DNA from 2 places in the Kitasatospora sp. NPDC001547 genome. Region 1 is predicted to be linked to the other one. Evidence: riboswitches for the same ligand, from Rfam matches in the RefSeq annotation. Region 1 holds a riboswitch; the other holds the start of a gene.

Region 1 (5,546 bases):
TCGGCCGGCGGGAGCTCCTAGACGGCGAAGCGCAGTTCGGGCTGTTCCCAGGGCGTCCTGGCCTGCGGGGGCCGGGTGCCGGTGCGTACGGCGCCGACCCGCAGGTAGAAGCGCTCGGCGGGCGGGTGGGACACGACCTTGACCGAGGTGGTGCCCGCCTCCCGCGCACGGTCGAGCATGTCGGCGATCAACTGCCGCCCGACGCCCAGCCCCTGCGCCTCGTCGGCGACGAACATCAGGTCCAGCTCGGCCGGTTCGCGGATCAGGCCGTAGAACCCGAGCAGGCGGTCGTCGGCGGCGTCCACGGCCATCCGCACCAGGTGGCGGGCGATGTAGTCGGGAGTCAGCCGGTAGCCGTCGATCATCGCGTAGTACGCGCCGCGGTAGGCGCCGGAAGCATGGATGAGCGCGGTGAGCCGGTCGGCGTCGGTCGCGTCGGCGGGCCGGATCGTCGTCTCGATCATGCGGACGAGTATAGGGGCAATCCTGCCAAGTGACTATTACAGGCCAGGGAGCCGGTCAGCCGGAAGCGGTCAGCGGGTCGGCGGTCGGCGGTCAGCGGTCAGCCGAAGCGGTCAGCGGCCGAGCAGGCCCAGGGCGGCGGCCCGGTTGACGTTGGTCAGACCGCGGACCAGCTGGGTGGTGAGGAAGACCAGCAGCAGCCCGGCGAGCGAGAGCCCGGCGATCTGCCAGGGCGACTGGATCTCGTACAGGTGCCGGATGCCGTCGCTGTCGCGGAAGTCGAACACCCGGTACCCCTTCCAGGAGGTGTACGTCGGGAAGACCCAGTGGTACAGCGGGTAGAGCGTCAGGGCCCAGCCGAGCACCAGGAACACCAGCGTCATCGTGAAGCTGAACAACGCCCAGGGGAGCATCACCACCTGGTACAGCACGGCCTTCCAGCCGGCTCCGTCCCCCAGCCGCGCGGTGATCGCGCCCCAGCTGCCGGGGCGGACCCGGCGCACCGGCTCCGGGCCCGGGACGTCCAGGGCCAGCATGCCGCGCACCCGGGCCCGCTCCAGCCGGCCGAAACCGCGGGCGAGGCTGGTCAGGGCGCCCAGCACGGGCAGGCCGACGACGGTGACGAAGGTGCCGAGGCCGAGGCAGAACAAGGTGACCGAGACGGCGAACCCGGCGATCGCCACCGGCAGCCCGGTGAGCGCGTAGCCGACCTCGCGGTAGTAGTACGCCGAGAACGGCGCCCGCCACAGGGCCGGCCGCCGCTCGGTCCGGCGGGCCCCGGCGGGGCGCCGGTCGTCCCCGTGGGCACCCAGGACGTCCCACTCCCGGTCCTCCGTGCTGCGGCTGCTGCTCATGATCCCGGCCCCCGGCCCCTCGTGCTGTCGGTCGTTCGTCCCGCTGACGGTGTCCAGTCTGGTGGATGCGGTGGCCGGTCGGGATCCGGGGGCCTGGCGGATCCGGGGTGGGGTTAACCCCCCTGCGTCCGGGCGGCCGGGCCGGGCCACTCGTCGGCGAGCAGCGAGTAGAGGTACGAGTCGGTCCAGACGCCGTCCTTGAACCCGTCGTGCCGCAGCCGCCCCTCGCGCCGGAAGCCCAGCCGGGTGAGCACCCGGACGGAGGCCTCGTTGGCCACGGCGACCCGCGCGGCCACCCGGTGCAGGTCCAGGGCCCCGAAGGCGAGGTCGCAGAGCAGGCCGACGGTCTCGCCCGCGTAGCCGCGCCCCCAGGACCCGCGGGCCAGCACGCACCCGAGCTGGGCCGCGCGGTACCCGTCGAGGGTGAGCGAGGCCTGCCCGACCGGCGTGGCGTCCGCCGGGTCCTCGGCGGAGGCGAGCCTGGTGACGGCGAGCCGGTAGGTGTCCCGCTCCCCGGCCATCGCCTCCTCCAGGTAGAGCTCGACCTGGTCGGCGCACTCCTCCCGGTCACTCGGTCCGAACGGCAGGTGGCGGGTGACCTCCGGGTCGCCGAACAGCGCGTGCAGCGCGTCCACGTCGCGCTCGGTGTGGTGGTACTCGCGGACGGCCAGTCGCGGGCCGGTGAGTCGTACGGGGACCATGGCTGCCGACCCTATCCCCGCCCGGCGGCTACCGTTCGGACTATGAACGACGAAGACCTGCGGCTCGCCCCGCGCACCAAGGCCGCCGACCTGCTCGCCTGGGCGGCCGAGCAGGGCCGCGCGCCGGTGGCCGAGGGGCCGCTGCGCGCGGTGCTGGCGCTGCTGGAGCTGGGCGAGGGCAGGATGCGCGACGGCTGGCCCGAACTGACCTCCGACGCGGTGGAGCACCTGCTGTACGAGCGGCTCCACCTGTACGTCCAACCCGCGCCCGAGGAGGACCCGCTGGCCTACGGCGACGCCGTCCGGCTGCTGATCGACCACCAGCGGGCGGCCCGGCGGCTGAACGCCAAGCGCCAGGAGCGGCTGCACGCGGAGGCCGAGTGGCAGGGCGAGGTCGCGGCCGGGCTGCTGCGCCGCGCCGACCTGGTGACCTGGCCCCGGCTGTACGCGCTGCTGCTGCACGCGCACGGGGTGGACGTCACGGACGCGGCGGCGGTGCGGGACTGGCTGGCCGGCTTCGCGGAGCTGTCGGAGGACGAGCGGCTGGCCGCGTACGGGGCGCTGGTGCCGGCCGGCTGGCTGGACGAGCCGGACGAGCAGGGCTGGGGCCCGGGCCGGGTGCTGGCGGTCGGCATGGCCACGGACGGCGCGCGGCGGCTGCTGGAGCAGGGCCTGATGCGGCGCAGCTACCGCAACCTGGCCGAGCTGACCTCGCTGGGACGGCCGATGCCGGACGAACTGGCCGGGGACTTCGGCCGGTTCGAGGAGGCGGCGGTCGACGCGGCGCTCGACCTGTTCGGCGGGTGGACGGTGCCGGGGCTGCCGCGGCTGCTGGTGACGGAGTTCCCGGAGCTGGCGCCGGAGCCGGGCCACGAGGAGATCGAGGCGTACCTGGCGCAGCTGCCCGTCGAGGAGTGAGCCGGCGCGCGAAGGCCCCCGGCCCGGGAGCTGCGGCTCCGGGCCGGGGGCCTTCGCGGGTGCGTCAGAGGGTGAGGCCGCGCTGCTCGAGCCAGGGCTCGGGGTCGACCGGGGCGCCGCCGCCGGGGCGGACCTCCATGTGCAGGTGCGGGCCGGTGACGTTGCCGGTCGCGCCGACCTTGCCGATCTGCTGGCCGGAGACGACCTTGCCGGAGCCCTTGGTGATCGAGGAGAGGTGGCAGTACCAGATCTCGGTGCCGTCGGGCAGGGTCTCGACGATCCGGTAGCCGTACGAGCCGGCCCAGCCGGCCGAGGTGATGGTGCCCTGGCCGAGCGCGTAGACCGGGGTGCCGGTGTCGGCGGCGAAGTCCAGGCCGGTGTGCAGGTTGGCCCAGTAGCGGGCGCTCTGGCCGTAGTGGGCGGAGAGCCGGTACTCCTTCACCGGGAGGGTGAGGGCGGCGGCCTTGACCCGCTCGGCCTCCTCGGCGGCGCGCTTGGCCTCGGCCTCCTTGGCGGCGGCCTTGGCCTCCGCCTCCTGCGCGGCCTGCAGCCGGGCGGTCTCCTCGGCGGCGGTGCGCTGGCTGTCGGCCTGGTGCTGGATGCGGGCGGCGAGCGCGAGTCCGGGGTCGGCGGAGAGGGCGACCGGGGTCTCGTCCGGGGCCTCGACGGCGGGGGCGACGGCCGGGGTGGCCGAGGCGAAGCCGGTGGCGCCCAGGGTGGCGGCGACGGCGGTGACGCCGAGCAGCGGGGAGGCTCCGCGGGTCTGACGCGGCATCCGGTGGCGGTTGGTCTCGGCCTCCGGACCGAAGACCTCCGGACCGAAGGCCTCGGGGCCGTCCGTGCCGGGGTGGTCGAGAAGCTGGGTGCCGGCTGCGGAGCCGGGGTGTGCCGGGGTGTGCGTCGACGCCACGGGAGGCGCGCTCCTTTCCTTCCTTCGCGCCTACCGGGTTAGCTGACGGGTTCGGAGCAGGAAGGTCTCCTACGGCCGGGCCGGGGCCCCGCCGATTCACCCCAAGGAACGTGGTTCCCCGGCTCCCTGACCTGCCCGGGGGCCGGTCGGCGGGATTAGGCGACGGCGCACGGTGCCGTCTGGGTACGGCGTTGACGACCGCGCTGCGTTATCAAACGTTAATCCTAGGAGGCTCTGATTCCAAGCCATCCGTTCGGAGCAGCTTACGCCCAGGTGATCGAACGTCAACGAACGACCCCTCATGCACGGCCCCATCTGAGTACGCCTACTCATGTGCGCTCCGACCGGGCGGCCGCATCCTGACGCCATGAGCACACCGATGCAGAGCCGCACCACGGCCGCCTACTACATCCAGGCCGTCCTCTCCTTCGCCGTCTCGGGCACCGCCCTCGCGGCCGGGATCGCCTACCTGCCGGTCGGCGGGTGGACCCGGGCCTTCCTGGGGATCGGCCTCCTCTACACCGTCACCTCCGCGTTCACGCTGGCGAAGGTGATCCGGGACCGGCAGGAGTCCAACGAGATGGTGACCCGGGTGGACCAGGCCCGGCTGGAGAAGCTGCTCAGCGAGCACGACCCGTTCAAGGTGGAGGGGGTCTGACCGCCCCCTGCACCGACTCGACCGCCGACCGCTTGACGGCTAAGGCTATTAGCCTTAGCTTTATGGCTATCGGCGGCATCCGCCGATGCCCCGCACCGGCGGCCCGAGGAGGACCACCATGAACGGCACCACCACCCCGAGCACCCAGTACCTGACCGTTCCGGGCGGCCGGATCGCCTTCGACGACACCCGGCAGGGCGACGGCACCCCCGTCGTCCTGCTGCCGGGCATGCTCGACAGCCGGGCCGCCTACCGGCACCTGCGGCCGCTGCTGGTCGCCGCCGGCCACCGGGTCGTCACCATGGACCTGCGGGGCTTCGGCGAGTCCTCCGTCGCCTGGGACGACTACGGCCCGGCCGCCCTCGCCGGCGACGTCCTCGCCCTGCTCGACCACCTCGGCATCGAGCGCGCCGTGCTCGCCGGGAACTCCTACACCGGGGCGACCGTCGTCAGGGCCGCCGGGGACGCGCCCGAGCGGGTCGCCGGGATCGTCCTGCTCGACGCCTTCGTCGAGAACCCGCCGCCGGGCGCCCTGATGCGCGGTGTCATGGGCCTGATGGGCACGGCCCTCGTCCACTGGCCGGCCTCCTGGGGCTTCTACCTGCGCCGGATGGCCTTCCCCGGCGCCAAGCCCGCCGACTTCGACGCGTACGTGGACGGCCTGGTCGCCGCGCTGCGCACCCCGGGCCGCAAGGCCGCCACCCGCGGGTACGTCCGCGGCGACTCGGCGCCGGCCGGCTGGACGGCCGCGGTACGGTGCCCGGCGCTGGTGGTGATGGGCAGCGCGGACCCCGACTTCCCGAAGCCTGAGCTCGTCGCCGACCGGCAGGCCGCCGCCCTGGGCGCGCGGAAGGTGATGATCGAGGGGTCCGGGCACTACCCGATGGCCGACAACCCGGCGGCCACCGCGGACGCCCTGCTGCCGTTCCTCGCCGAACTCGGCTGAGCCCCGTCCCCGCCCGCCGCCACCCGTACGGAGATCCCGAACCCATGCCCCGCGTAGGACTGACCCCCGGCCAGGTCGTCGACCACGCCCTCGCCCT
Region 2 (5,546 bases), on a different contig from region 1:
GCGGTGGACGCGCTGCTGGAGGAGGTCGGCGGGAACGCCGTCCAGCGCGGCGAGTTCATGTTCCAGCCGGAGCTGGTGATGCGCGGGTCCACCGGGGCCTGCGCGCGCTGAGCCCCGGCCGTCACGGCCGACGCAGGGGCCCCGGAGGGCGGTTGCTCTCCGGGGCCCCTCGGCGTGCGCGCGGTCGGCCACCCTGGGGTCGGGGGCGGTCGGCCGGCGGGGGGCGGGCGGTCCGGTTGCCGGCGGCCGTCGGGTGGTCAGCCCTCTTGGCCGGTCGGACGGTCGGCGGTGAGCCGGTGTCCGTCGGCGGCCTCGCCGGTGCGGGTCTCGGTACGGCGGCCGCGGGCCAGGTAGTCGCGCAGGATCAGCTCGACGGCGTCCTGTGGGTTCTTGGTGCCGGAGAGCATCATCGCGTCGATCGCGAGGTTCGCGTCGAGGGTGACGGTGACCTGGGCCATGTGACTCCTCCTCGGGTGCAGAGCAGCAGCATGCCCGCTGCGAGGAGGTGTCCACCACGGAATACGGCGGATCTGCGGAACGGGAGCAGGGCGGCCGGCCCGTCCGGGAACGCCGGAACCCCCGGGGAGAGCGACCAGACTCTCCCCGGGGGTGGCGGGTGGTCAGCGTTCGACTGACAGCTGACAGATGATGAAATCTGTTATCTGTTATCTGTTATCTGTCAGCTGAAATCTGTCAGCCGTCGTCCGTCGGCTGTCGGCCGTTCGCCGTCCTCAGACCCGGCCGGCGAAGTCCGGGGCCCAGTTGGCGATGGTCTGCTCGCGGACGCCCGAGCTGGGGTTGGCGGCCTCGACGTACTTGCCGTTGCCGACGTAGATCGCGACGTGGTAGACGCCGGAGTCCTTGCCGTTGTTGGACCAGAACAGCAGGTCGCCCGGCTGGAGGCTGTCCAGCGAGACGTGGGTGCTGGCGGCGGCCTGGTCGGCGGCGACGCGCGGGACGGAGATGCCCGCGGCGCGCAGCGCGGCCTGGGTCAGGCCGGAGCAGTCCCAGCCGCCGTTGCCGGTGCCGCCGTAGACGTACGCCTGACCGACCTTCGACTCGGCGAAGGAGACCGCGGCGGCCATGCTGCCGGTGGCGGCCGGAGCCGGAGCCGGCGTCTGGGCCTGGGGCTGCGGAGCGGGCTTGGCGGCCGGCTTGGCGGCCGGGGCCTGGGACTGCGCGGTCGGCTGGGCGTTCACGGCGCCGCCGTTCGCGGACTGGCCGGACTTCTGCGAGCGGTCGAACCAGGTGAAGTCCGCGCCGGACTTGTCGGCGGACGAGCCGTCGAAGGACAGGTGCTGGCCCGGGTAGATGGTGTCCGGGCCGTCGGTCAGGGTGCCGCGGTTGAGCTCGTACAGCCGCTCCCAGCCGCCCTGCACGTTGTGCCGGTCGGCGATCGAGGACAGCCAGTCGCCCTCGACCACGGTGTAGTCGCCGCCCTGGGCCTGCTGCTGGCGCTTCTGGGCCCAGTCGCCGCGGCTGCCGGAGGCGGCGGAGTCGCCGGCCGTCTGAGCGTCCTGAGCGGGCGCGGCGGGCTTGGCTGCCGGGGCCTGCGCGGGCTTGGCGGCGGGCTTCGCGGCCGGAGCGGCCGGAGTGGCGCTCTGGGCCGGCGCGGCGGTGGTCGAGCCGGGGGTGGAGCCCGCCGAGGTGTCGACGGCGGCCGGGGTGCCGCCCTTGGTCAGGCCGGCCTTGACGGAGCAGACCGGCCAGGCGCCGGGGCCCTGCGAGGCCAGGACCTTCTCGGCGACGGCGATCTGCTGGTCCTTGGTGGCCAGGTCGGCGCGCGCCGCGAAGGCGGTGCCGCCGAAGGCGGACCAGGTGCTGGAGGTGAACTGGAGGCCGCCGTAGAAGCCGTTGCCGGTGTTGATGCTCCAGTTGCCGCCGCTCTCGCACTGGGCGACCTTGTCCCAGGTGGCGACGGTGGCGGCGGAGGCGGTGCCCGAGGTGAGGCAGGGGACGGTGAGGCCGACGCCCGCGACGCCGAGGGCGGCGATCACGCGGCGGGTGCGGCTGGACAGGCTGGTGCCGTTGGTGGGCAGCATGAAGACGCGGTCCTCTCCCACGCCTGCGAGGTGAGCTGTCGGATTCGGGCTGGAGTTGCCCGGCCGCGCGGTGAGCGCGGCTTCACCCCTAGCCCTGGACCGTTCCGAAGAGTGGTCCGGGGCGACTTACCTGTGGTTCCCCCGCTCCTGCCGTGGTGCGTTTTCGCGCTGCCAGGACATCCGACGGCAGGACTCGGCGTTGCGGATGAACCGGGTTCGTGTGGTCACGAACGGGGAGCACGTTAATCAGACTTAAGTTCAAACCGCAAATGCCTGTGATGCACATCACGGTTTAGTGGGAACTGCCAAAATTGCGGCCGAGCATGATCGTAAATGATCGTTTTCAAGCAATGCTGTTGCGGAAAGCGACAACTGGCTTCGCCTCAGAAGTGACGTGACGGGGCGTCGAATTGCGGAACAGTGTGCTCCGGAGAGTGGGGGAGCGGCCTCGATTCACGTGCCCGGGGCCGCGCTCCCTATTTCCCTTCAAATGACGCCAGAACGGACATTCCACTTCATTGCCGTCCGACTCCCCGTACGGGACGGGTCGGCCGTGGCCAGCCATGGAAGGCGCCAATCCCCATGGGCCCGACAGGGCGGGGGTCGATGCCGGCGGGCAATGCAGTGGGGCCGATGCGAAGGGCCCGGAACGCGAACCGTTCCGGGCCCTTCTGCGCGCGCGAACCGGCGCGCGGTGTCGACTACTGCCCGAGGGATCCCTCGGCGGCCGCGTGGGCGCCGCGAACGCCCTCCAGGGCCCCCTCGGCCTCGGCGGCGGCCGCGGCCTCCGCCTCGGCCCGCGCCAGGTCCTCCGCGGACGGCATGGGCAGTGCGGCCAGGTAGGTGGAGGCGATCAGCTGGCCGACCGACGGGTAGGCGCCCAGCGGCGCGGCCGACGGGCAGCCGGTCTCCTCGGCGGCGGTGGCGAGCAGCTCGGAGTCCGCCTCCGGGCCGATCACCAGCGGGGCCAGCGCCGGGCGCTGCGAGCCGGTGTCCCTGAGGTGGTTGACGGCCGCGGCCACCGAGCCGGGCACGTCGAGCGCCGCGGCGACGACCGGCACGGCCAGTCGGGCGGCGAGCAGCACACCGGTGATGCCGGCCGCGGCGGCCGCGTCCTCGCCGCCGACGGTGGTCAGCACCACGCCGTCGGCGGCGGTCGCGATGGCGAACAGCCGGGCGCGGTCGGCCCGGGCCAGTCCGGCCTCGGACAGCCGGACGTGTACGGCCTCGGCCAGCAGCGGGTGCGGGCCCAGCGGGTCGGTGACGGGGGCGCCGTACTCGGCGGCGAGCGCGTGAAGCTCGCTCAGGAAGGTGTGCGGGCCGGGCACCAGCGGCACCAGGACGGGCATCGGCAGCCCGGCCTCGGCGGCCAGGGCCAGCAGCTCGGCCACCGTGCGGTCCTCGCTGCCCGCGACCTCGGCGCCGTTCCCGGGGAGGTAGCCGACCGCGGTCTGCACGCCGTTCTGCTCGGTGCGGACGATCGAGAGCAGTTCCTCGACGACCGAGCGGGACTCGGGCCCGGCGGTCGCGGGCACGGCGAGCACCAGGGCCGGGGCGCCGGCCGGGATCTCGGGGCGCTCGGGACGACGGTGGCGCCCCCGCGCACGGGAGCCTGGAGTGCGGACGGGCAGTGGCGCGCCCGGAATGGCTGCGGTGCTCATGCCGGAGATCGTAGGACATCCGCCCGTCGGGCTTGCAGTCGGCTGCCGGACAGGATTCGCGCGGTCGCGGTGCGGACCCCGCGCGGACCGGGTGCGTCTCCGGCGCCGGTCCGGGCGCTTTGCCTACAATCCGGACATTCTTCACTCAACCCCCGCGCGGCCGCGGGTGGTTGCCACGACGCGATCCGCGGGGGCGGCCGTTGCACCTGGGGCACGTGAGATGTCTCACAGCATGGGGATGGTTTGACGGAGGGTCACGAGGGTGCGACTCCCGGCGTTCGAAGATCAACATTCAGCGGGGGGGTGCTCACGGCCGGTTATCACGAGCCCGGTGAATCATCGGCTATGTCCGTTTACGTACCGTCAGAAGAAGGCCCGTGAAGAGTTGGCGGATGCGGGTAAAAGGCCTGGTGCACCTGCAACGTCCCGTGCTGATGCACGTGCACTGCAGCTATCATCGCGTCAAGTGAGGCGTTGTGCCGGACCGGTACGGGGCCGGCCCGTTCGTTTCGACGGTGCCGGGGGCGCCGCGCTGGACGACAACTCCGGAGCTCTTCGGGAGATTTCTATGCACGACTCGCAGGACACGCACGGCTCGTACGACACCTACAACGGGATGGCCGCGGCCGATCTCCAGGGGGTGGTCTGGCAGAAGAGCCGGCACAGCAACTCCCAGGGCAACTGCGTCGAGTTCGCGGCCCTGCCGGGCGGCGACGTGGCGATGCGCAACTCGCGGTTCCCGGACGGTCCGGCCCTCATCTACACCCGGGCCGAGATCGCGGCCCTGCTGCTGGGGGCGAAGGACGGGGAGTTCGACCACCTGGCGGTCTGACCGACCGCCGTGCTCCATCATCGGGGGGCCGTCGTGGGTGCCGACACCACGACGGCCTTTGTCTTTCCCTGTTCCGGATGCCACTGCTCCGGGAATCGTCGCTCCGGGAATCGTCGTTCCCGAAACCGCTGCCCCGGATTTCGCTGTCCCGGATGTCGCTCCACCGGGCGAGCACGTCCCGGAAGCCGCCGGCGGCTCCGTGGCGCCGGAGATCCGCGGCGGGGCCTGGCGGAAGGGCCCGGAATGTGGTCCTCCCGGGACTTCCTCGACCGGCCACACGCCGTCCGGCGCAGGGTCCGTCCGGCGCGGGGTCCGTCCTGGGGGCGGGGTTCGTCCTGGGCGCGGCGTCCGTCCTGGACGCGGAGCCCCTCCTAGGCCGAGCGCCGATGCCGTCCGCCGACGTCGACGGGGCCGTCCAGCGGTGAGCGGCCGCCGAGTTCGGGGTGTCCGTCCAGCGGGGAGCCGCCGACCTTCTCCGCCTCGAACATCGCCCAGACCACCTTGCCGCTGCCCAGCGGGTGCCAGCCCCAGGAGCAGCTGAACGACTCCACCAGGTGCAGTCCGCGACCCGACTCGGCGACGAAGTCGGCCTCCCGGGCGATCGGTCCGGTGCTGCTCGGATCGCTCACCGCGCAGACCACCTGGGGTGCGCGGTGCACCAGGCTTATTCGGATCGGAAGCCGGCCGCCCGCGGTCGGCTGTGCGGGAAAGTCGTACTCGCCCTGGATGCCGCCCGGTTGATCGGGCCGTGCGCCGACCGCGTGCCGGAGGGCGTTGGTCACGAGTTCCGAGGCCACCAGTGCGACGTCGTCGAACAGCTCCGTCAGGTTCCAGCGCTGGAGCGTGCTCCGAGCGAAGTCGCGCGCGGTTCTGACGGCTTCGAAGCGAGGAGCGAGCGTACAGGTGACCACATGGGGGTCAACCGCCAAAGCCGTACCGGTGCTCATGAAGAGCTCCTCCCATAAGGGGGCGGACACGGCTGGACCCGCCGGGGTCATGCCGGTCACCTCC

What was found. Region 1 has a riboswitch for cyclic di-AMP ahead of ACFY0X_RS29620 (M23 family metallopeptidase). Riboswitches for the same ligand answer to the same signal wherever they lie in the genome.
Region 2: it holds a riboswitch for cyclic di-AMP, as region 1 does, so the genes downstream of both, ACFY0X_RS20790 (transglycosylase family protein) here and ACFY0X_RS29620 (M23 family metallopeptidase) in region 1, are expected to answer to the same signal.

The regions. Positions count from the first base shown of each region.
Region 1 is NZ_JBIAVL010000021.1:94,970-100,515, reverse strand. Features, by position in the region: gene ACFY0X_RS29645 (hypothetical protein) at 1-21, shown strand, start outside; gene ACFY0X_RS29640 (GNAT family N-acetyltransferase) at 18-464, opposite strand; gene ACFY0X_RS29635 (sensor domain-containing protein) at 576-1,316, opposite strand; gene ACFY0X_RS29630 (GNAT family N-acetyltransferase) at 1,430-2,017, opposite strand; gene ACFY0X_RS29625 (hypothetical protein) at 2,060-2,935, shown strand; gene ACFY0X_RS29620 (M23 family metallopeptidase) at 3,000-3,845, opposite strand; cyclic di-AMP (ydaO/yuaA leader) riboswitch at 3,859-4,017, opposite strand; gene ACFY0X_RS29615 (YiaA/YiaB family inner membrane protein) at 4,213-4,503, shown strand; gene ACFY0X_RS29610 (alpha/beta fold hydrolase) at 4,622-5,449, shown strand; gene ACFY0X_RS29605 (TetR/AcrR family transcriptional regulator) at 5,494-5,546, shown strand, end outside.
Region 2 is NZ_JBIAVL010000011.1:13,246-18,791, reverse strand. Features, by position in the region: gene ACFY0X_RS20800 (LacI family DNA-binding transcriptional regulator) at 1-111, shown strand, start outside; gene ACFY0X_RS20795 (hypothetical protein) at 258-458, opposite strand; gene ACFY0X_RS20790 (transglycosylase family protein) at 732-2,063, opposite strand; cyclic di-AMP (ydaO/yuaA leader) riboswitch at 2,050-2,251, opposite strand; gene ACFY0X_RS20785 (hypothetical protein) at 2,744-3,703, opposite strand; gene ACFY0X_RS20780 (DUF397 domain-containing protein) at 4,272-4,535, shown strand; gene ACFY0X_RS20775 (ATP-binding protein) at 4,907-5,482, opposite strand.